3 regions of the Ligilactobacillus sp. UO.C109 genome follow, and region 2 is predicted to be linked to each of the others. Evidence: predicted binding sites of a transcription regulator. Region 2 holds the regulator's gene; each other region holds the start of a gene.
What was found. Region 2 encodes CtsR, which represses protease genes until heat stress. Its sites were predicted from a motif close to TTGGTCAAAAAAGGTCAAANA; they were not measured.
Positions count from the first base shown of each region.

Region 1 (8,309 bases), on a different contig from region 2:
AGCTCTATATCCTAAGAAAGGATTTTGTTCTTCTGGTAATGGAAGGTATGGTAATTCCTTATCTCCACCAATATCCATTGTACGAACAACAACTTGTTTACCATTCATACCTTCAACAGCAGCTTTGTATGCTTTAAATTGATCTTCTTCAGATGGCAACTCGGAAGCATCCATGTAAAGAAATTCAGAACGGAATAAACCGACTGCCTCTGCACCATTATCATTTGCACCTTCAACATCTTTAGGTGTACCAATGTTTGCAGCTAATTTAACTTCTTTACCATCTGCTGTAACTGACTTAGCATCCTTCAATAATTTCCATTCTGCTTTTTGATCAGCAAAAGCTTTAGCTCTAGCCTTGTAATCTTCTAATTCTTCGTCAGTTGGTTCTACTAATGCTTGTCCATCTAAACCATCAATAATAACCATTTGACCTTCAGAAATTTCACTTGTAGCATTACCAGAACCTACAACTGCGGGAATTTCTAATGTACGAGACATAATAGCAGAGTGAGAAGTACGTCCACCAATATCTGTGATAAATCCCTTAACAAAATTACGATCCAATTGAGCTGTATCAGAAGGAGTTAAGTCATGAGCAACAATAACTACTTCTTCATTAATTAATGCAGGGTTAGGAATAGATACTCCCAACAAGTGACCCATAACACGCTTAGTAACATCGCGAATATCACCAGCACGTTCTTGCATATAAGCATTATCTTCCATTGCTTCGAACATTTGAATGAACATATCAGTTACACTCTTCAAAGCAGCTTCAGCATTTACTTTGTCATTTTTAATTTTATCGTTAATTTGTCCAAATAATTCTGGATCAGATAAAATTGTCAAATGAGCTTCAAAAACTTGTGCTTCTTCAGCACCTAGATTTTCAGTAGCTTTTTGCTTAATGACTTCAAGTTCTTGTTTGGAAGTTTCAACAGCTACACTTAAACGTTCGATTTCAGCATCTGGATTATCAATAGTTTTTTCTTCAAATGATAAATCAGGTTGAACGAGCATGTAAGCTTTAGCAGCTGCAATACCATCACTAGCTGCGATACCGTTTAAAACCTTAGTCATTATTCAGCTAAACCTTCCTTTTTCATTGTTTCTTCAATAGCAGCAATTGCTTCTGCTTCATCTGCACCGTCTGCAGAAATTACAACATCAGCATTTTGGCCTACACCTAAGGACATAACACCCATGATAGACTTCAAGTTTACAGACTTGCCATTGTATTCCAATGTTACATCTGAGTTAAATTTGCTTGCTGCTTGTACCAACAATGTAGCTGGACGTGCGTGAATACCTGTTTCTGCGATTACGTGAAATTCTTTCTTTTCCATTATTAATCAATCTCCTTTGAATAAGTAAATATATGTGATTAAGAGCCTTGTTAAGAACACGTTTACATTAACAATATGCAAACGATAACAATCTCGATACTATGATAATAACATGAAAACCTTAGTAAGACAAGACTTACTTCATTTTAAATTTATACATATTTTTTAGGTATTTTTACTGTTAAATAACTATCTTTACTGATTTATACTTAAAATATACTTGCTAAAATCATTATCATGCACAAAACATAATTAATACTAAATTAATTTGGATTCCTTACTATAAATATAGGTAGCTCCCCCACCTCGTTTAGCTGTTCCAACAATATTCTTTCTATGACTATAATTCATAAAAGCTTTTTGAAAATCCATGAATTCTTCTGTATTTATTTCTAACTTATCTAGTGTTCCTTCTCTAAGTTCGTCTAACAATGCAGTATAATCTTTTTCCATAAAAATCACCTCGCGCACAAAATTATAACATATATTTTATCCAAGTCTTTATACTTGAACTTTATACCTAACATTGTATAATGAAGTCATTAAGGTCAAAGTTGGTCAAAATAACTTTGATATGTTGATAGAAAGGTCGTGAAAATCTATGTTATGTCAAAATTGTCATAAAAATCCTGCGACAATTCACTTAACAACTAATTTAAACGGTCGCCAAACCTCTATTGATCTTTGTCAAAATTGTTACCAAGAAATCAAAAATGAAGCTAACGGCTTTAATAATATCGGACAAGATCCATTTGGTTTTGGTAGTTTAGATGATATTTTTAAAGCTATATCTAATCCTAATTTTTCTAACCAACAAAGTATGTCTCAAGAGCCACCTACACAAAGTGGTCGCATAGGTGGAAATAACGGTAATCGTAATGGTAATTCCTCTATTCTGGGACAATATGGATTAGATTTAACAGAAGAAGCAAAAAATGGTCAAATCGATCCAGTTATTGGACGTGATAAAGAAATAGCCAGAGTAATTGAAATTCTAAATAGACGTACTAAAAATAATCCTGTTTTAATTGGTGAAGCTGGTGTTGGTAAAACTGCTGTTGTTGAAGGACTCGCCCAAAAAATTATTAATGGCGATGTTCCTCAAAAACTAATCGGGAAAAAAGTTATTCGTCTAGATGTTGTTTCTTTGGTACAAGGAACTGGTATCCGTGGACAATTTGAACAAAGAATGCAACAACTAATGAAAGAATTGAAACAACAAAAAGATGTAATCTTATTTATTGATGAAATTCATGAAATTGTTGGTGCTGGTAATGCTGAAGGTGGAATGGATGCTGGTAATGTGCTCAAGCCATCTCTTGCTCGTGGAGAATTCCAATTAGTAGGTGCTACTACCCTAAATGAATTCAGAACAATTGAAAAAGATGCTGCACTCGCTCGTCGTCTTCAACCAGTTCAAGTTGATGAACCTAGTGTAGAAGAAACTATTAAAATTCTAAATGGTATTCGTAATAAATATGAAGCTTATCATCATGTAAAATACACTGATGAAGCTTTAAAGGCTGCTGTAACTTTATCTAATAGATATATTCAAGATAGATTCTTACCGGATAAAGCAATTGATTTATTAGATGAATCTGGATCTCGTAAGAATTTAACGATTCATGCAACTGATCCAAAAATTATTGAAGAACGCATTAAGAATGCCGAAAATCAAAAACAAGCTGCACTAAAAGAAGAAAATTATGAAAAAGCAGCTTACTATCGTGACCAAGTATCACGTTTTGAAAAGATGAAAGACAATGCTTCAGATGAAGATACTCCAGTTGTTACCGAAAAAGATATGGAACGTATTATAGAAGAAAAAACTAACATTCCTGTTGGTGAATTAAAAGCTAAGGAAAAAGAACAACTTCGTGATTTAGGCTCTTCACTTGAAAAGCATGTTATTGGTCAAGATGAAGCTGTAGATAAGGTTGCTCGTTCAATTCGAAGAAATCGTATAGGTTTCAATAAATTAGGACGTCCAATTGGTTCATTTTTATTCGTTGGTCCTACTGGTGTAGGTAAAACTGAAACAGCTAAGCAATTAGCCCGCGAGTTATTTGGTACTGAAGACTCAATGATTCGATTTGACATGAGTGAATACATGGAGAAATTCTCAGTTTCTAAATTAATCGGTTCTCCTCCTGGATATGTTGGCTATGAAGAAGCTGGTCAATTAACTGAACAAGTTCGCCGTCATCCTTATAGCTTAATTTTGCTTGATGAAGTTGAAAAAGCTCATCCTGATGTAATGCATATGTTCTTACAAATTCTTGATGATGGACGCCTAACTGATTCTCAAGGAAGAACAGTTTCATTTAAAGATACTATCATCATTATGACAAGTAATGCTGGTAGTGGTGATTCTGTAGTATCGGTTGGTTTTGGAGCTGAAGCAAATGGTTCATCTCATTCAGTTATTGATAAATTAACCAAATACTTTAAACCTGAATTCTTAAATCGTTTTGATGATATCATTGAATTTAATCCATTGTCTAAAGATGATTTAGTCAAAATTGTTCGGTTAATGCTAGATGATGTTAATAAAATGATGGCTGATCAAAATATGCACATTGATGTTAGTGATAAGGTAGCAGATAAACTTGCAGAATTAGGTTATGATCCTAAGATGGGTGCTAGACCACTTCGTCGTGTAATTCAAGAACAAATTGAAGATAAAATTGCTGATTTTTATCTTGATAATCCAAATGTCCAAAATTTTGTTGCTGATTTAGATAATAACGGTGATATCGTAATTAAATCTAAGTCTGAAAAAAATGAAGATTAATTTCTTAAGAGAGTTAACTTTTTAACTCTCTTTTTTTATGCTTTTTTATTCAATATTTTTGATAAAATTAATATATTTAGCTATAATATAATTAGAGATACAGGAAAGGTTCGGTGATTATTATGATGCATTTAGTTGATGTAACTGCTAGTCATGCTAAAGATATTCAGCGTGAATTAGCAGCCACCCCTGCCCACTTCATTAAAGTTTATACTTTAGGAAATTCACGTGTTGTATATAAGAAAAAGCATGGATTTTCTGAAATTGTAATTTCAAATAAATTACGTGGAATAACCGACAAAGAAATTACTTTTGTTGTTGAAAAACTTTTGAAGAATGACGCTAAAAATATAGAGATTACTAAACAAAAGAGTTTAGTTGAAATCATCGTTAATAACTAATTCATATATGACTACTACTTATTAGCCCCAGATTGATATTTTACATCAAATTTGTCGGGCTTTTATTATTTCACAAATTCATTTAAAATCTTGTTTATTTTAATGATATAATAGAAGATAATAGTTCTTCATGAAATGAGGTGAAATAATGGCATTCTTAGACTCAGTAAAAAACTTGATGAAGTTTAATAAAAATAATGAAACAAAACAAAAAAATGATATATCCACAGTTGAAAAAAGTGATCTCTCAGATAAAAATAAAGAACCTATCACTAAAGTTGGACATAACGCTACTTTAATCATCATATATCAAGATGATCGTGGTCAAAGTCTGACTACTCCACAAATTATTTCTGGATATATTGGCGAAGAACTTCATTTAAGATTCAAAGAATTTCCCAACTATGACTTAATTAATATTTCAGGATTTACCAGTGCCTTTGTTGATCAATATGGTTCTATAACTCTTACCTATCGTAAACATCAAGGGGCTGATGTTTGGCTATTTTCACAAGATATTGATAAGCAAAAGTTACTGATGCGTCCTGTCTTTATCCGAGGAGATTTTGGGGAACGTTTTGAATTAAATGCCCCTACCATCCCTGACTATTCACTACAAAAAGCTGTTGGTCCTACTCGTGGTGTCTTCTCAGATAAACAACAATTAGTCACATACTATTATCGTAAATCACGTTGGAAAATTGTTGATCATAATGTGCATTATCTTCGTATCAATTCTTATTGTTTAAGTTATACAGAACCCGAAGGACATGATATATCTGTCACACTTGCTCCAGATACTATTTGGCAAACATTTGAGTCTATTCAGCTTATCAATAATGATTGGTGGTATAACATTGGCGGAAATGCCTGGGTTAAATTTGATGAACAACGTATGGAATTACTAGAAAACAATCCATATACTTTATCAGATACATTAAAGATCGCTCCTATCCAGGATGATCCTGAACTAAGTATTCCTGAACCAGTTAAATTATCTGTTACTGCTGAAATTAACTTTGTACCTAACCAAAAACTTGCTCTTTATGATCGACCATTCGGTAAAAAAATTAATGAGATAGAAAATGGAAAAACTGTGCTCATAACTGCTCGTAACCGTGTCGGTCATATGCTTTGGTTTGAAGTTGATGGTCTAGGTTGGACAATTTGGGAATATCTACAATTTTAAAAAGAGATGTAGTTGAAATTCAACTTACATCTCTTTTTTATTTATTCAGCTTTAAAATGATACATTGTAGCAGCATAGTCATTACGGATAATAGGATCATAGAATCCTAATTCCATTAATTCATCGCCACCATAAACCTTATTAGTTTCAACATCACGGTAGTTCCTATTGGTATCTAATCCATATAATTTAGTTTTCGTTAATACAGGTTGAGCTTCTGCTAAAACTTTACATACCATTACTACTGCTTCATCTTTTTGAGGGCTTACAAACATCCAAGCTGTTTTATTACCATCTTTAGAAAATTGTAAACGATAGAAATCTCCATATTGGACTAATTTTCTAATACCCTTGTATTGATTTACTTGTTTTTTAACAATTTCTTTTTCTTCGTCTGTCAATGTTGTTAAGTCTAACTCATAACCAAAGACTGCACTCATAGCAACTGCACCTCTAGTATCGATTGGTGTCACTCTACCAGTTTGATGATTTGGAACTGCAGACACATGAGCTGTCATCATTGATGGTGGATATACTAAACTTGTACCATATTGAATAGTTAATCTGGCAATCGCGTCCGTATTATCACTAGTCCAGCTTTGTGGCATGTAGTAAACAAAGCCTGCATCAAATCTTCCACCACCGCCAGAGCAGCCTTCAAATAAAACATCTGGGAACTTGCTAGTTATTCTTTCTAAAATATCATAAACCCCTAAAACATAGCGATGATAAACTTCACCCTGTCTATCTGCAGGTAGATTTTGTGAATAGATATCAGATAAATTACGATTCATATCCCACTTAACATAATTAATATCATTATCGGCAATAATAGTTGAAATCTGATCAACTATGTCATCTCTGACATCTTTTCTTGTCATATCTAAAATATATTGATTACGTGATGGACTTGGTTGTCTTCCTGGAACTTGCATCAAATATTCAGGATGGCTTCTATATAATTCCGAATCCATTGAAATCATTTCTGGTTCAAACCAAATACCAAATTTCAAATCTTTGCTGTGTACGTAATCTGCAAAATGTTTTAAGCCTTGAGGGAATTTTTTCTCATATACATTCCAATCACCTAATGATGAATTATCGTCATCGCGATGACCAAACCATCCATCATCTAATACAAACATCTCTATCCCCAGTTCCTTGGCTTCGTCTACGATTGGCTTTAATTTATCTTCATCAAAGTCAAAATATGTAGCTTCCCAATTATTAACTAGAATTGGGCGTTCCTTATATTTATATTTGGAACGTGTAATTCTATCTCTGATAATATTATGAAATGCCTTACTCATAGCATTCAATCCATTATCAGTATATGTCATTAATACTTCTGGAGTTTGGAAACTTTCCCCTGCTGGCAATTGCCAATTGAAATTATAACCATTAATCCCTACTAATAATCGAACTTGATCAAGTTGATCTTTTTCAATTTCAAAAGCATGGTTTCCTGAGTAAACTAACGCAAAGCCATACGCAGCACCATTGAATTCATCAGTATTACTATCAACCAAAGCAACAAACGGATTCATTTGATGACTAGAAGTACCACGAATGCTACCAAATGTTTGAATCCCATATCCTAATTTTTGTCTTTCTAAATGACGTTCGTTTACATGGGCTCCTGGTAAACTAATTACATCAAAGTCTCGTTGAGAGAAATCTATTTGCATGGATGCAACTTTTTCCAAGTTTACATTTTCTTGTCCTAGATTCTTAACCTTAACTGAACGTGTAATAATTGGATAATCACGATATATTGTATATAGTAAGTCAAATAAAACTCCACTTTTCTCGTCTTCTAGCGTAACAATCAAAGTATTAGCTTCCGATTCTGACTCCACATAAGCTGCTGGAAGTCCTGTCAATTCAGGTTTTCCTTCTTCAACTTTGTAAGCCTTATATTTTAGCATTAATCCATTTGAGCCATCTTTTTGACGCACTACTATTGCTGGAACTCGATAATCCATCTCACCGGCACTACTATATTCTTGTGGCAAAGTATCTTTGGAAAAGGTTCTATCTAAACTACCTGGTAAATTACCAGAAAATCCTCTATCTACTCGTGGATAACGTAATTGTCCATGATAACTTTTTACCCTTTTACCAAAATATAAATGACTAATAGTATCGCCATCTTCAATTGAAAAAATATATGAAAGTTGCTCATTATGCAAATGAAAAACTCGATTTTCTTTATCTACTGTAATTAAATCTACCATTTTACCAAACCTTCCTTAGCTATAGTTTACTTTAATCCACAATGCCTACTTCTTCTACAAAACGTTTAAATGCCATTCTACCGGTGTCATCATGCTTATAAACTCCAGCATCTTCTAGCACTCTAGCAAATACTCGACCTAATTCTTGATGAATAATTGTATCAACATTATCTTGATTTATATCTGAATATTTTTGTTTAATATCATCAGCCCACACTTGATGATATTCTTCCATTTTATTTTCTTGACCTAATAAGTATTTCTCAACTTCTTGAAGTTCACCTTTCAAACGAGGAGGTAAAATTGCTAATCCCATTACTTCAATTAACCCAATATTTT
Region 1 covers NZ_JAPSFH010000005.1:6,812-15,120, forward strand. Annotated here, with positions in the region: gene ptsP (phosphoenolpyruvate--protein phosphotransferase) at 1-1,083, opposite strand, end outside; gene OZJ21_RS01250 (phosphocarrier protein HPr) at 1,083-1,349, opposite strand; gene OZJ21_RS01255 (hypothetical protein) at 1,608-1,802, opposite strand; gene OZJ21_RS01260 (ATP-dependent Clp protease ATP-binding subunit) at 1,951-4,143, shown strand; gene OZJ21_RS01265 (DUF1827 family protein) at 4,266-4,544, shown strand; gene OZJ21_RS01270 (MucBP domain-containing protein) at 4,693-5,733, shown strand; gene OZJ21_RS01275 (alpha-galactosidase) at 5,775-7,970, opposite strand; gene galT (UDP-glucose--hexose-1-phosphate uridylyltransferase) at 8,002-8,309, opposite strand, start outside.
Region 1: the regulator CtsR is predicted to act here: its motif matches at 1,894-1,914, upstream of OZJ21_RS01260 (ATP-dependent Clp protease ATP-binding subunit).

Region 2 (8,309 bases):
GAATTCTTTAATTGAAGCAACAACTGGACGAATATTAATCAATTGTTGTGGTGTAACAGTTGATGTATCTTGAATTGACATACGTTCACGTACAACACGTTCCATACGTGATAAACCAATTCTAAATTGGTTTTGTAATAATTCACCTACAGAGCGAGTACGACGGTTACCCAAGTGGTCAATATCATCTGTTGAACCCATACCTTCTTGTAAATTGAAGAAGTAGTTCATGGAAGCTACTATATCAGCTGGTGTAATGTGCTTGAATTGGATATCAACATTTGCATTACCAATAACATTTACTACCTTTTCTGGATCCTTTGGTGAATATACTTTCACAATTTGAAGAGTCATTGGTTCTTGAACAACACCTTCTTCAGATGGATGGAAAGTAAATGTCTTGAAGTCATCTCTTGCTAAGTATGGAGCTAATTTATCCATAACTTGCTTATCAATAACTTCATCCTTATTTACAATAATTTCGCCTGTATCAGGATCAGCTAATGTTTCTGCAACAGTTAAATTCAATAAGCGTGTCTTTAAATCTAACTTCTTGTTAATCTTATAACGACCAACAGGTGCTAAATCATAGCGCTTTGGATCAAAGAAACGAGCTGTTAACAAACTACGTGATGAATCAGCAGTCTTTGGTTCACCTGGACGTAGACGTTCATAAATATCTTTCAAAGATTCTTCTACACGAGAATCATCCATATTCTTATGTACATCTTTTTCCAAAGTAAGCATCAAGCTATCGCTATTAGATCCTAAAATTTCTACAATTTCATTATCAGAACCGTATCCCAAAGCACGGATAAGTTCTGTTAATGGAATTTTACGAGTACGATCAATACGTACATATGCTACATTCTTTGCATCTGTTTCATATTCTAACCAAGCCCCACGATTAGGAATTACAGTTGTACCGTAGTTAGTACGACCATTCTTATCTAATTCGGAGTTGAAGTATACACCTGGAGAACGAACTAATTGTGAAACAATAACACGTTCTGCCCCGTTAATAATGAATGTACCTTGCTTAGTCATCAATGGGAAATCGCCAAAGAATACATCTTGTGACTTAATTTCACCAGTTTCATGGTTGATTAAGCGTAAAGTAACATGTAATGGTGCTGAATAATTAGCATCATGTTGACGTGCTTCTTCAACTGTATACTTTGGTTCTAAAAGTTGATAATCTACAAATTCAAGTGATAATTTACCTTGAAAATCTTCAATTGGCATAATGTCATCAAACATTTCACGAAGACCTTCATCTAAAAACCACTTGTAAGAATCAGTTTGAACTTCAATCAAGTTAGGTAGATCAAGAACTTCTTTAATTCGCGAGTAACTTCTACGTACACGGTGTTTACCGTATTTTACTAAGTGTCCTGCCAAGTTGTTCACCTCTCAAAAAATTTGCTGTGACTCGATTAATTTATTACAATTTTATTACAATTTTATTACAATTTTTATTTTTACCGGTTTTTTGGCAAAAAAAAGCAAAAACAGACAGAGACAAATTAAATTTGCTTCATACTATTTTTGCTTTTATCAAGTCTGCTATGGACAATATATCATAACAAACAATCAATTCACAGTTTTTCGCATTTATATATTTTAAATGGATATTCAGTATTTGTCAATACTAAATATAACTATTAACTATTTATTTTTTCTGCAGCTACTGGATTCTTAACTTTTATCGTTATTTCACCTTTTTTAGCACCTATTGTTACTGTTGCTCCAGTTTCGATATTACCTGCTAATAATTCTTCACTTAGTAAGTCCTCTATCTTATCTTGAAGGACACGTCTAATAGGACGAGCACCATATTCAGCATCAAATCCAGCTTCTGCAACTATATCTATTGCTGCAGGGGTAATTTTCAGATTAATATTTTGCTCTTTAATCCTATCTATAATATTCTTAGCCATCAATTTAACAATTTGATGAATTTCTTCTTTATTAAGCGAATGGAATACAACAGTTTCGTCAAGACGATTCAAGAATTCTGGTCTAAAAGTCTTCTTCAATGTTTCTCTAACTTTTGCTGCCATTGCTTCATAATCATCGCTGACATCTTTTGCACCAAAACCTACTGATTTTTCATCGCGTAAGGCTGTAGCACCTAAGTTAGATGTCATAATGATAATTGTATTTCTGAAGTCTACCTTTCTACCTTTAGAATCAGTTAAAAATCCATCATCTAATACTTGTAACAAGATATTGAAAACATCATTATGAGCTTTTTCAACTTCATCTAATAATACTACTGAATAAGGATTATTTCTAACCTTTTCAGTTAATTGTCCGCCTTCATCATATCCTACGTATCCAGGAGGAGATCCAATTAAACGACTAGTTGTGTATTTCTCCATATATTCACTCATATCAATTCTAATCATTGAATCCTCTGAGCCAAACATAGCTTCTGCTAAAGCTTTAGCTAATTCAGTTTTACCTACACCTGTAGGACCTAAGAACATAAATGAGCCAATTGGTCTTGTAGGATCCTTCAAACCACTTCTTGCTCTTCTTATCGCTTTACTTACTGCTTTAACAGCTTCATCTTGTCCTATAACTCGATTATGCAATATCTTTTCTAATCTAATTAGTCGGTCTCCTTCAGAACGATTAATTTGAGTTACTGGAACACCAGTCCATTCAGAAACAACTTCTGCAATATCTTCAGCCGTAACTTTTACACGATAGTTATTGCTATCCTCTTCATCTTTGTCACGTTGGATTTGCTTTTCAAGCCTTTCTTGAATCTTTAATTCTTCATTTCTGATTTCTGCAGCTTTTTCAAAATCTTCTTTTAACAACGCTTCTGTCTTCTCTTGGGAAAGCTCTGATAATTTCTTCTTTATTGCAGAAACTTTGTCCACTTTTTGTGCATTATTAATTCTTACTCTAGCAGCAGCCTCATCCATTAAATCAATTGCCTTGTCAGGTAAAAATCTTGAAGCAATATATCTTTTACTTAACTTAACTGCACTCTCTAATGCCTCATCTGTAATTTGAAGTTGATGATGTTTTTCATATTTAGGACGTAATCCTTTTAGAATTGTCAACGCTACTTCTGGGGTTGGCTCATTGATTGTCACACTAGCAAAGCGTCTTTCCAAAGCTGCATCAGCTTCAACATATTTTTGATATTCATTTAAAGTTGTTGCACCTATTACTTGTACTTCACCACGCGCTAATGCTGGTTTTAAAATATTGGAAGCATCTATCGCGCCTTCAGCACCACCCGCGCCTATTAGAGTATGCATTTCATCAATGAATAAAATAACATTGCCATCTTCACGAATTTCTTCAATAATCTTCTTTAATCGATCTTCAAATTCACCACGATATTTTGTTCCAGCAACCAAAGATCCCATATCAAGCATCATTACACGCTTATTCTTCAAATTATCAGGAACTTCACCATTTACAATCTTTTGTGAAAATCCTTCTGCAACAGCTGTTTTACCTACACCTGGTTCTCCCAAAAGAACTGGATTATTCTTTGTCCTTCTACTTAAAATTTGAACAACACGCTTAATTTCATTATCTCTACCAACTACTGGATCAATTTGATCTTTACGCACCATTTCTGTCAAATCACGTGCTAATTCATCTAACGTAGGTGTACCATTATCCTGTTTCTTTTCTGATAACGCTAATTTCTTACGTGTTCTATTAGCTGTTGTTGCATCTACACCCATTGTACGATAGGTAATATTTTTCACCTTACGTAAATCAATATTCAGAGCTGCTAGAATACGTGAAGAAATAGTTTTATCATCTTCTAATAGTGCTAACAAAATATGTTCTGTTCCTACCTTTTCAACATTAAAAAGTTTAGCATGTTCTCTAGCACGCTCTAATACATAACGAGTCCTTGGGGAATATGGTAAATAAGTATCAGCGCCTCTACGTTGTAAATTACCGTATCCTACGATATGTTCAATTTCTTCTCGCACATCTACTTCAGTTACTACAAAACTTTGTAATACTTTAGCAGCTACGCCATTTTTCTCCATTGTTAGTGCTAAAAGTAAATGCTCTGTTCCTATTGCTTGATGCTTGAAGTAATTAGCTTGTTGTTGTGCAAGAACTAATACTTGTTTAGCACTCGGTGTATACCTTTCTTCCATAGCCATAACCATTACTCCCTTCTATTCTTCGCATCTCAATTGATTTAAGATACTTACCAAAATCCTTGCGCGAATCATATTTTCCATTTCAGCAGTCGGCAAATCCAAAGCTTGTCGGCTAATAGCAGCTAAGACATAATTTGCTTCTTTTCTAGAAAAGACGCCATCCTCGTATAAACTACTAATTAATTGGTAAGCCTGGTTTTCTGTAATTTCAGTGCCAATTGCAGAAATCAAATCATCTAAAACAGACTGATTCTCTGCCAAATCTACTTTTACAATCCGAATATAGCCGCCACCGCCACGTTTACTTTTAACAACATAGCCATTTTTCAAAGTAAAACGAGTTTTTATTACATAATTAATTTGTGATGGAACACAGTCAAATTGCTGTGCAATCTCAGACCGCTTTATTTCAATTCTTCTTGAATCAGCCAATATATCTTTCAAATATTGTTCAATAATATCTGAAATGTTACGGTTCTGCATAATTCTCCATCCTCTCTTGTAGGTTTGACCTACATTGACTTTTAGTCTATTATAAATGAATTTCGGCAACAAATGCAAAAATTTAGTATCTATTAACAATCAAAAAACTCTCTTTAAAGTAGTGCAAGAATTTTTTAATCCCTACTCTACTCAAAGAGAGTTTAACAATATTGTGTTTTTTTAGAATCCTATCGGAAAAACAAGATTCGAACTTGCGACCCCATCGTCCCGAACGATGTGCTCTACCAAGCTGAGCTATTTTCCGAGTACAGATTCCATTATATTACTTTATTTTTACTTATTAAAGCTTGAACGCTCCACGTTTTTTCACATTTAAACGTAATTCCTCAAGGCTTTCAATTCCCAATTCTTCCATTCTCTTTGGAAGTTCTTCAATCAAATGTGGACAAATCATAGAATCATGGAAATGTGCAGTTCCAACAGCAACAGCTGAAGCACCAGCCATATACATCTCTAAGACATCATCTACTGTTTCTACCCCGCCCATCCCAATAATTGGCAAATCAGTATTTTGAGCGACTTGATAGATCATTCTAATCGCAATTGCTTTTACAGCTTTCCCAGATAAACCACCCATAATGTTACCAAGTACTGGTTTACCTGACGCTACATCTATGTGCATTCCTAAAACTGTATTAATCATGCTTATTCCATCTGCTCCACCACGCTCCACAGCTTTAGCAATAGCCACTATATCTGTTACATTAGGTGAGAGTTTTACATAAACAGGAACTGTTGAAACTTCCTTAACTTTCTTTGTTAATCTTTCAGCAACTTCTGGAACAGTTCCAAATGCCATACCACCTTCATGAACATTAGGACAAGATATATTCAACTCTAATGCATTAACCATTCCTGATTGTGACAATTTAGTAGCTACTTCAACATAATCATCTTCTGTTGCTCCACCAACACTTCCAATTATTGGTAGTTCAGGATATTTTTCTCTTAAAGCTGGTAACTTTTCAGACACTACTACATCTACACCAGGATTAGTAAGACCAACTGCATTTAAGACTCCATCTTCAATTACTGAAATTTTAGGATCAGGATTCCCGGTTCTAGCTTCTGGAGTAGTAGTTTTTATAACCAATGCTCCTAATGTATCCAAAGAATATTTATTAGCACTTGGAACATCGCCGAAGCCAAAAGTCCCACTAGCAGGCATGATAGGATTTTTTAATTCTAGTCCAGGCAATGATACTGCCAATTTTTTTGTTTCCATGATAAATTCCTCCATTAATTAAAGTGAGTTAGTAGCAAATGAACGATTTTCAAGTGCTTTTAATAATGCATCTGCTGTATTTAATGATGTTAGCAATGCAATATTATGCTCGATAGCTAATTGACGGATTACAAATCCATCCGATGCTACTTCTTGATCATGACTCATAGTATTGATTACTAAATCAACACCATCATTAACGATCAAATCATGTAATGAAGTTTCATTACCAGTATCTTTACCTAACTTATCTACAGTTTGTACAAACAAACCATTTTCACGTAAAAATTGACTTGTTCCTTCAGTTGCGAACATACGATAACCTATCTTACTAAATCTCTTAGCAAGTGGTAATACAGCATCCTTATCTTTATCTTCAATTGTTAATAGTACATTTCCATTATCTGGTAATTCCATCTTAGCACCTGTAAATGCTTTATACAGTGCTTTTTCAAAGGTGTAGTCACTACCCATAACTTCACCTGTAGACTTCATTTCAGGTCCTAAGAAGCTATCAACATCTGCTAACTTACTAAATGAGAATACTGGTGCTTTAACATGTACCATATCACTTTCACGATATAAACCACTTTGATATCCTTGTTCTGCTAATGATTCTCCTAGAATTACTCTTGTTGCAACTTGTGCCATTTCAATTCCAGTAATCTTACTTAAGAATGGTACAGTTCGACTAGCACGAGGATTTACTTCTAACACATATGCTTCATTGTTATGGATAATAAATTGAATATTCATAATACCAACACACTTTAATGCGACAGCTAACTTTTCAGTTGCATCCACAATTTGTTGCTTTATATTTTCATCAAAACTTTGAGGTGGATAAACAGCCATAGAGTCTCCGCTGTGAACGCCAGCATGTTCAATATGTTCCATAATACCTGGAAGTAATACGTCTTTACCATCACAAATCGCATCTACTTCACATTCTAGACCTGACAAGTAAGCATCTACGAGAATTGGGTGATCAATTTCTGCAGGAGCATTTTGTGCTAAATAATCTAATAACTCTTGTTCATTATTAACAATTTCCATAGCACGACCACCTAAAACATAACTTGGACGAACTAATACTGGATAGCCAATTTCTTCTGCACAAGCAATAACTTGTTCTTGAGTAGTTGCTGTTTTACCAATTGGTTGTTTCAATCCTAAATTCTTAATTGTTTGGTCAAATAGTTCTCTATCTTCAGCTCTATCTAGATCTTCAACTGTTGTACCTAAAATCTTTACACCATGTGCTTTTAATCCAGCGGCTAAGTTAATCGCTGTTTGCCCACCAAATTGTACAATTACTCCCATTGGTTGTTCTAAATCAATCACATTTAAAACATCTTCAAGTGTTAAAGGTTCGAAATACAATTTATCAGAAATCGAGAAATCCGTTGATACTGTTTCAGGATTAGAATTCATTACAATTGCTTCATATCCTAATTTTTGGATAGCCTTAACACTGTGTACAGTTGCATAGTCAAATTCTACACCTTGGCCAATTCTAATAGGACCTGAACCTATTACAAGCACTGATTTTTTATCAGATTTTTTACTTTCATTTTCTAAATCATATGAGCTATAGAAATAAGGTGTACTTGAATCAAATTCTGCTGCACAAGTATCTACCATCTTGTAAACAGGTAGCAATTTATGTTCTTTACGTAAATTTCTTACTTCATCTTCTGTAGTGCCCCATAACTTAGCAATTGTATAATCACTATATCCGTAACGTTTTGCATGTTTTAAAACGTCTAAATCTTCTTTATTTTGAGAAAGTTTACTTTCTAACTCTACAATTTGCTTTACAATATCTAAGTAATACAAATTAATCTTGGTTAATTCGTGTACTTCTTCAATTGTGTAACCTCTACGAAATGCTTCTGCTATATAAAATAGTCTGTCATCTTGTGCGTGGAATAATTTTTCTTCTACTTCATCATCAGTTGCAGATTGTGCTTTAGCAGAAATTAAATCTTTTTCGTCAATTTCTAATGAGCGAACTGCTTTTTGTAAAGCTTCTTGAGCACTACGTCCAATAGCCATTACTTCACCAGTTGCCTTCATTTGAGTACCTAAACGACGATTTGCACGAGTAAATTTATCAAATGGCCAACGTGGAATCTTAGCAACAACATAGTCAAGAGCAGGTTCAAATTCAGCAAATGTTGTTCCTGTAACAGGATTTTTAATTTCATCCAGTGTCAATCCTACGGCAATCTTAGCTGCTAATTTAGCAATAGGATAACCTGTTGCTTTAGAAGCTAATGCTGATGAACGTGATACACGAGGATTTACCTCAATAACATAGTATCTATAACTATTAGGATCCAAAGCTAATTGAACATTACATCCACCTTCAATTTTCAATGCTCTTATTAATTTCAAAGAGCAATTACGCAACATTTGAT
Region 2 covers NZ_JAPSFH010000034.1:5,377-13,685, reverse strand. Annotated here, with positions in the region: gene rpoB (DNA-directed RNA polymerase subunit beta) at 1-1,410, opposite strand, end outside; gene OZJ21_RS08785 (ATP-dependent Clp protease ATP-binding subunit) at 1,665-4,151, opposite strand; gene OZJ21_RS08780 (CtsR family transcriptional regulator) at 4,173-4,640, opposite strand; tRNA gene OZJ21_RS08775 (tRNA-Pro) at 4,832-4,905, opposite strand; gene OZJ21_RS08770 (dihydroorotate dehydrogenase) at 4,942-5,886, opposite strand; gene carB (carbamoyl-phosphate synthase large subunit) at 5,905-8,309, opposite strand, start outside.

Region 3 (8,309 bases), on a different contig from region 2:
AATGGCTCATTGAGTATTGTTAATAAGCAATTTGTTTTAAGTGTTCAAACAGAAAATCCAGCTATTGCTAGGCGTATCTACCGATTATTAAAGCAGTTTTACGATATAGAGAGTGAATTGATCGTTCGTCGAAAGATGAAATTGAAGAAGAATAATTTTTATATTGTACGTTTAAAAACTGGAACAAATGAAATTTTAAAGGATTTAGATATATTAGATAATTTTCAGATTAAAGAAACTGTTCCTTTAGAATTTTTGGATGACGATGCCAAGGTAAGATCATATTTACGTGGGGCATTTTTAGCAACTGGTTCTGTTAATAATCCTGAAACAAGTAGATATCATTTAGAAATTTACTCACTATATGAAGATCATAATGATACAATATGTGAAATGATGAATAGATATGGATTAAATGCAAGGAAAACAGAGAGAAGAAGTGGTTATATTACTTATCTAAAAGAAGCTGAGAAAATAGCAGACTTTTTATCTTTGATAGGTGCAACGAATGCCATGTTGAAATTTGAAGATATTAGAATTGTTAGGGATATGAGAAATTCAGTTAATCGTATTGTGAATTGTGAAACTGCTAATCTTAATAAAATCGCAGATGCTTCTAAAAAGCAAATTGATAATATTAAGTTGATTGATGCTAAGGTGGGAATTGATAAATTACCACAGAAATTACAAGAAGTAGCAATAGCGAGATTGGGGCATCCAGAAGAAAGCTTAAAGAATTTGGGTGAACTTATACCTGGAGGACCAATTTCTAAATCTGGTATAAATCATAGGTTGAGAAAATTAAATGAAATTGCCGAAAAAATACGCGCTGGTGAAAGTATTGCGGTACTATAAAAAAAGTTCCTAGATTGTATGGTCTAGGAACTTTTTTATAATGTATTAATTATTTAATTTTCTTCTTATTCTTCATAATACCATCAATCAAACCATAATCTACAGCTTGTTGAGCAGTCATGAAATTGTCACGTTCAGTATCTTTATTGATAGTTTCAATATCTTGACCAGAACCGTCAGCTAAGATTTGATTAATTAACTTGCGAGTCTTAAGAATGTGTTCAGCAGCAATTTGAATTTCAGTTGATTGTCCTTGAGCACCACCTAATGGTTGATGAATCATAATTTCAGAATTAGGTAGAGCAAAACGTTTACCTTTGGTACCAGCTGTTGCAAGGACAGAAGCCATAGATGCAGCCATACCCATAACGATAGTTTGAACATCAGCATTAACGAAATTCATTGTATCGTAGATTGCTAAACCAGCAGAAACAGAACCACCAGGAGAATTAATGTACATATAAATATCTTTTTCAGAATCTTGAGCATCTAAAAATAGAAGTTGGGCGATGATAGCATTAGCCATGTCATCATTGACTTCACCAGATACCATAATAATTCTATCTTTTAATAAACGTGAATAAATATCATAAGCGCGTTCACCTTGTGAAGATTGTTCAATAACTGTAGGCACTAAATTCATAAGAGAAACCTCCTAAATAAAATTTATATTCTTGAATAATTTTAGCATTCAAGCTCTTATATTGCTAGTTTAGTACAAAGGTCAATAATGGTCAAATTTAAAGCCTTAATTAAATGAAAATAATTTTATTGCTTTTAAAGTTTATATGAAGTAAAATCAATAACGTTATTTAATTTGTGCTGTTAGTGTAATGGATATCACACAAGATTCCGGTTCTTGTAATCTCGGTTCGACTCCGAGACGGCATATAATTAATTTTTAAGCTGGTTCAGGGTTGAGCTGGCTTTTTATTTTATTATAAATAATGTTCGGATTTTATCATTAAAAAATGAAATTTAGAAATAAAAATTCTGAATATTTTGATATTATTTATAGAAAAGTTAATTTAATTAAGATTTAAAGAATTTATAAAGAAACGCTCAAATTAGAGAGTTTAAAGGCTTGCAAAATTTAAAGAATATTGATATACTACAAATGTAGTTGAGGTATAAGAACAGTTTAATGGTTAATTAATTGTTGTTGTACTTTTTCTTTTTAACTTAACTGGGTCGCTCGATGACACTGTTGGACGTCAAGAGTCCCGCAAGAAAGAGGACATAAAATGCGCGAGGAAGTAGAGTTGATTGAGTCAATCGTTCCAGATTTAATTGATGTTCTAAGGAAAAGATTTATTATCTTAAGAAGTATTGATTGGTCTGAACCAGTTGGCAGAAGAGTACTAGCACAAACCTTGGGCATGAGTGAACGAGTTTTGCGGACTGAAACAGATTATTTAAGGAAGCAAGAATTAATTGCTTCAACAAAGTCTGGTATGATTTTGACTGCTAAAGGTAAAAGAACAATACAAGGCCTTTCCAAGTTGATGGACTCTTTATTAGGGTTACAGCAAATGGAGAAAGAATTATCTCGATACCTAGGTATAAGAAACTGTTTAATTGTTTCGGGAGATAGTGATAGACAGCCTTTGATTATTGAGGACATGGGCAAGTTAGTAAATGATATCCTAGGTAAGGAATTGCCTAAGGGTAAAAATGTCATTGCTGCAATGGGTGGTACTACGATGGCTAAAGTTGCTACCTGTTTGACTTCCGAAATTGCAGTAGATAGAGATTTGACTTTCGTGCCTGCCCGTGGTGGTATAGGCGAAAGGTTAGATATTCAGGCGAATAATGTATGTGGCTTAATGGCTGAAAAAACTGGTGGTAATCACAGGACATTATATGTGCCTGAACAGGTTAGCGAAGATACTTATCGTCCGCTTCTTAATGAACCCGTAGTACAAGAAGTTGTGAATTTAATTAGACAGAGTAATGCTGCTGTTCATAGTATAGGTGAAGCAATTAGTATGGCAGAGAGACGTTCGATGCCTAAAAATGTAGTAGCAATGCTAAAAGAGCGTAAGGCTGTGTCTGAGACTTTTGGTTATTTCTTTGACGATAAGGGGAAAGTTGTTTACAAGATTCCTAGAATTGGATTGCAACTTGAAGATCTCGCGAATATGGATTGTATAATCGCTGTTGCTGGTGGTAGTTCTAAGGCACGAGCAATAGCAGCATACATGAAGAACGCTCCTGAGAAAACATACTTGATTACTGACGAAGGAGCTGCTAAGATGATTTTAAAAGGGTAGTAATTCTATTACCTTTTAAAATAAAATAAAATTTTCATTTCCTAAAGGAGGAAATTTTAGTTATGACAACTAAAGTAGGTATTAATGGTTTTGGCCGTATCGGTCGTTTAGCATTCCGTCGTATTGCTGAAGCATCAAATGATTTGGAAGTTGTTGCTATCAATGACTTAACATCTCCAGCAATGTTGGCACACTTATTGAAATATGATACAGCTCATGGTCAATTTGACGGTGAAGTTTCTGCAACAGACAGTGCACTTGTTGTTAATGGCAAGGAAATTCCTGTTTATGCTGAAGCTGATGCTAAGAACATTCCTTGGGTTAAGAATGATGGTGTAGAATTAGTTCTTGAATCAACTGGTTTCTACACATCAACAGAAAAAGCTTCTGCTCACCTTGAAGCAGGTGCTAAGCGTGTATTAGTTTCTGCTCCTGCAGGTAACATGAAGACAATCGTTTACGGTGTAAATGATGACACAATTACAGCAGACGACAAGATCATCTCTGCTGCTTCATGTACAACAAACTGCTTGGCTGCTCCTGCAAAGGCAGTTAACGATGCATTTGGTATCAAAGCTGGTACAATGACAACAATTCATGCTTACACAGCTACACAAAAATTACAAGATGGTCCAGATCGTAAGGGTAATGTTCGCAACGCTCGTGCAGCTGCTCAAAACACAATTCCTCACTCAACTGGTGCTGCAAAAGCTATCGGTTTAGTTGTTCCAGAATTGAATGGTAAGTTGGATGGACATGCACAACGTGTTCCTGTTATTACAGGTTCTTTAACAGAATTAGTTGTAACTCTTGAAAAAGAAGTAACAGTTGATGAAGTTAACGAAGCAGTTAAGAAAGTTACAGAAAATAACCCATCATTCGGTTACAACGCAGATGGCATTGTTTCTTCTGACATTATCGGTACAACATTTGGTTCTGTATTTGACCCAACTCAAACACAAGTTGTTGGTAAGGGTGACGGCCAAGTTGTTAAAGTTGTTGCATGGTACGACAACGAATACGGTTTCACATCTCAAATGATCCGTACATTAGAAAAATTTGCTAGCATGATCTAATTTTAGTTTTTACTAAAATTAATTTGCAATGCAAGTTACTGAGGCGGGAGGAGGTTACTCCTTCCGCCTTTTATTTTAATTCTACTTTGGAGGTTTACTAAAATCATGGCTAAACTTATTGTTTCAGATTTAGACGTAAAAGGTAAAAAAGTTCTTATGCGTGTTGACTTTAATGTTCCTATTAAAAATGGAGTAATTGGTAACGACAACCGTATTGTTGCTGCTTTACCAACAATTAACTACATTATTGAACACGATGGAAAGGCTATTTTATTCTCACACTTAGGACGTATTAAGAAAGAAGAAGATAAGAAAGAATTATCTTTACGTCCAGTTGCAGAACGTCTTGCAGAATTATTAAACAAGCCTGTTACATTTGTTCCTGCTACACGTGGAGCACAACTTGAAGATGCTATCAACAATATGAATGATGGTGACGTTCTTTTAGTTGAAAATACTCGTTTTGAAGACTTAGATGGTAAGAAAGAATCTGGAAATGATCCAGAATTAGGTAAGTACTGGGCATCATTAGGTGATGTATTTGTAAATGATGCATTTGGTACAGCTCACCGTTCACATGCTTCTAACGTTGGTATTTCTGAAGCTATGAAAGCTGAAGGCAAGCAAGCTGCTGCAGGTTACTTACTTGAAAAAGAAATCAAGTTCTTAGGTAACGCTGTTGACAGTCCAAAGCACCCATTTGTTGCTATCTTAGGTGGTGCTAAAGTTTCTGATAAGATTGGTGTTATTAACCACTTATTAGGAAAAGCTGATAAAGTTATCGTTGGTGGTGGTATGACATATACATTCTACGCTGCTAAGGGTATCAAAATCGGTAACTCTTTAGTTGAAAAAGATAAGATCGAATTAGCTAAGGAAATTATGGAAAAAGCTGGCGATAAGCTAGTATTACCTGTAGACAACGTATGTGCAAAAGAATTTAACAACGATGCACCTAGTGAAGTTGTTGAAGGTGATATTCCAGATGGTTACATGGCTCTAGATATTGGACCAAAATCTGTTGAATTATTTGAAGATACTTTAAAAGATGCTAAGACAGTTGTATGGAACGGACCTATGGGTGTATTTGAAATGAGCAACTTTGCAAAAGGTACACTTGAAGTAGGTAAGTTCTTAGGTACTTTAAGCGATGCTACAACAATTGTTGGTGGTGGCGATTCTACAGCTGCTGTACAACAATTAGGTGTTGCTGACAAGTTAACACACATTTCTACTGGTGGTGGTGCTTCCCTTGAATATCTAGAAGGTAAGACATTACCTGGTATCGCTGCAGTTTCTGATAAGTAATTTAAGTTAAGTTATAGAAACTAGGTTGAGGTTTAATTTCTGAAAGGATGATTTATTGTGCGTACACCAATTATCGCAGGTAACTGGAAAATGAATATGAATCCAGAACAAACTGCAGAATTTGTAAAAGCTGTTAAGGATAATTTACCAGCAGCATCTGAAGTTGAAGCTGTTATTGCAGCTCCTGCTGTTGACTTACCAGCATTACTTGAAAATGCAAAAGGTTCTGATTTAAAAGTTGCAGCTGAAAACTGCTACTTTGAAGATGAAGGTGCTTTTACAGGTGAAACATCACCAAAAGTACTAAAGGAAATGGGAGTAGACTACGTTGTTATCGGTCATTCCGAACGTCGTGATTACTTCCACGAAACTGATGAAGATATTAACAAGAAAGCTCATGCTATCTTCCGTAATGGTTTAACACCAATCATTTGCTGTGGTGAATCTTTGGAAACTCGTGAAGCTGGAAAAGCTGAAGAATGGGTAGCAAACCAAGTTACAGCAGCTTTGAAGGATCTTTCCGCAGAACAAGTTGCAAGCTTAGTTATCGCTTATGAACCAATCTGGGCTATCGGTACAGGTAAGACAGCTACTGCAGATCAAGCAGAAGAAATTTGTGCAGTAGTTCGTAAGACAGTTGCTGATTTATATGATGAAACAGTAGCTGACAAAGTACGTGTACAATACGGTGGTTCTGTAAAACCAGCTAACGTTAAAGAATTAATGGCAAAAGAGAACATTGATGGTGGATTAGTTGGTGGAGCTTCATTAGTTCCTGATTCATACTTACAATTAGTAAACTACAAAAACTAGTTTTTAGGATAAATTATTCATAAGTAATTGAATAATTTAGTAAAAACCCTTAAAATATCTATTAGAGAAGGAATTCTCAGTTAATTTTTATAAACTCAAAGGAGTGTAATTTAATGTCTGCAATTACAGAAATTTATGCACGCGAAGTTTTAGATTCACGTGGTAACCCAACAGTTGAAGCTGAAGTATATACACAAGATGGTGGTTTCGGTCGTGGAATCGTTCCTTCTGGTGCATCTACAGGTGAACATGAAGCTGTTGAATTACGCGATGGTGACAAAGATCGTTACATGGGTAAAGGTGTAACAAAAGCTGTTGCTAACGTTAATGATATCATTGCTAAGGAAATTGTTGGTTACGAAGTTACTGATCAAGTTGCTATCGATAAAGCAATGATTGCTTTAGATGGTACACCAAATAAAGGTAAGTTAGGTGCTAACGCAATCTTAGCAGTTTCTATTGCTGTTGCTCGTGCAGCTGCTGACGAATTACAAGTTCCATTGTACAACTACATTGGTGGTTTCAATGCTCATGTATTGCCAACACCTATGATGAATGTTATCAATGGTGGTGCTCACTCTGATAACAAGGTTGACTTCCAAGAATTTATGATTATGCCTGTTGGTGCTCCAACAGTTAAGGAAGCAATCCGTATGGGTTCAGAAACATTCCATCACTTACAAAAATTATTAGCTGCTGATGGTAAAGTAACATCCGTTGGTGACGAAGGTGGTTTTGCTCCTGACTTTGCAAACAACGAAGAACCATTAGAATACCTTATCAAAGCTATTGAAGCTGCAGGTTACAAGCCAGGTAAGGATATTGCTATTGCTGTTGACGTTGCTTCTTCTGAACTTTGGGACAATGATTCCAAGAAGTACAAGTTACGCTGGTCAACAGGTGAAGAATTCACAACTGAAGAATTCATCAAATATCTTGAAGGCTTAGTTGCTAAGTACCCAATTATTTCTATCGAAGATCCTATCGATGAAAACAACTGGGATGACTGGGTAACAATTACTTCTGAACTTGGTAAGAAAGTTCAATTAGTTGGTGACGACTTCTTCGTTACAAACACAGAATACCTACGTAAAGGTATCAAGATGGGTGCTGCAAACTCTATCTTAATCAAGGTTAACCAAATTGGTACATTAACAGAAACAATGGAAGCTATCGAAATGGCTAAAGAAGCTGGCTACACAGCTATTGTTTCACACCGTTCTGGTGAAACTGAAGATACAACAATTGCTGACTTAGTTGTTGCTACAAATGCAGGTCAAATTAAGACTGGTTCTATGAGCCGTACAGACCGTCTTGCTAAGTACAACCAATTAATGCGTATTGAAGATCAATTAACAGACTTGGTTGCTAAGTACAAGGGTATCAACTCATTCTACAACTTGAGTGAACAAGCTCGTCAAGACATCATTAACAAGTAATTGTTATGACTTAAGAAAGAATGTGATTATTAATCACATTCTTTTTTATTTGCTAAATTGAATATTAACTTATATAATATAAATGATTTAAAGAGATAAGTAATTATCTCTTTTTGTTTTATATTTTATAGAACGTACGTTTTAAAGGCGGTGATATTAACATGGAGAGAAAAATTTTGCATATTGATATGGATGCATTTTATGCTTCTATTGAAATGAGAGATAATCCAGAGTACTTAAATAAGCCATTAGTGATTGCTAGAAATCCTAAACATACTGCTGGAAAGGGAGTTGTAGCAACCGCTAATTATGTTGCTAGAAAGTATGGAATTCATTCTGCAATGAGTGCTCAAAAAGCATTAGATAAGTGTCCTCATGCAATTTTTAAAACTCCTGATTTTGCTAAATATCGCCGAGTATCCAGTCAAATTCATACAATATTTCATGAGTACACTGATAAAATTGAAAATGTAGCACTAGATGAAGCATATCTTGACATTACAGAAAATAAGTTAGGTATAAAATCAGCAGTAGAAGTTGCCTGT
Region 3 covers NZ_JAPSFH010000027.1:81,149-89,457, forward strand. Annotated here, with positions in the region: gene whiA (DNA-binding protein WhiA) at 1-855, shown strand, start outside; gene clpP (ATP-dependent Clp endopeptidase proteolytic subunit ClpP) at 905-1,498, opposite strand; gene OZJ21_RS04650 (sugar-binding transcriptional regulator) at 2,100-3,128, shown strand; gene gap (type I glyceraldehyde-3-phosphate dehydrogenase) at 3,191-4,204, shown strand; gene OZJ21_RS04660 (phosphoglycerate kinase) at 4,310-5,512, shown strand; gene tpiA (triose-phosphate isomerase) at 5,570-6,325, shown strand; gene eno (phosphopyruvate hydratase) at 6,439-7,764, shown strand; gene dinB (DNA polymerase IV) at 7,926-8,309, shown strand, end outside.
Region 3: the regulator CtsR is predicted to act here: its motif matches at 1,576-1,596, upstream of clpP (ATP-dependent Clp endopeptidase proteolytic subunit ClpP).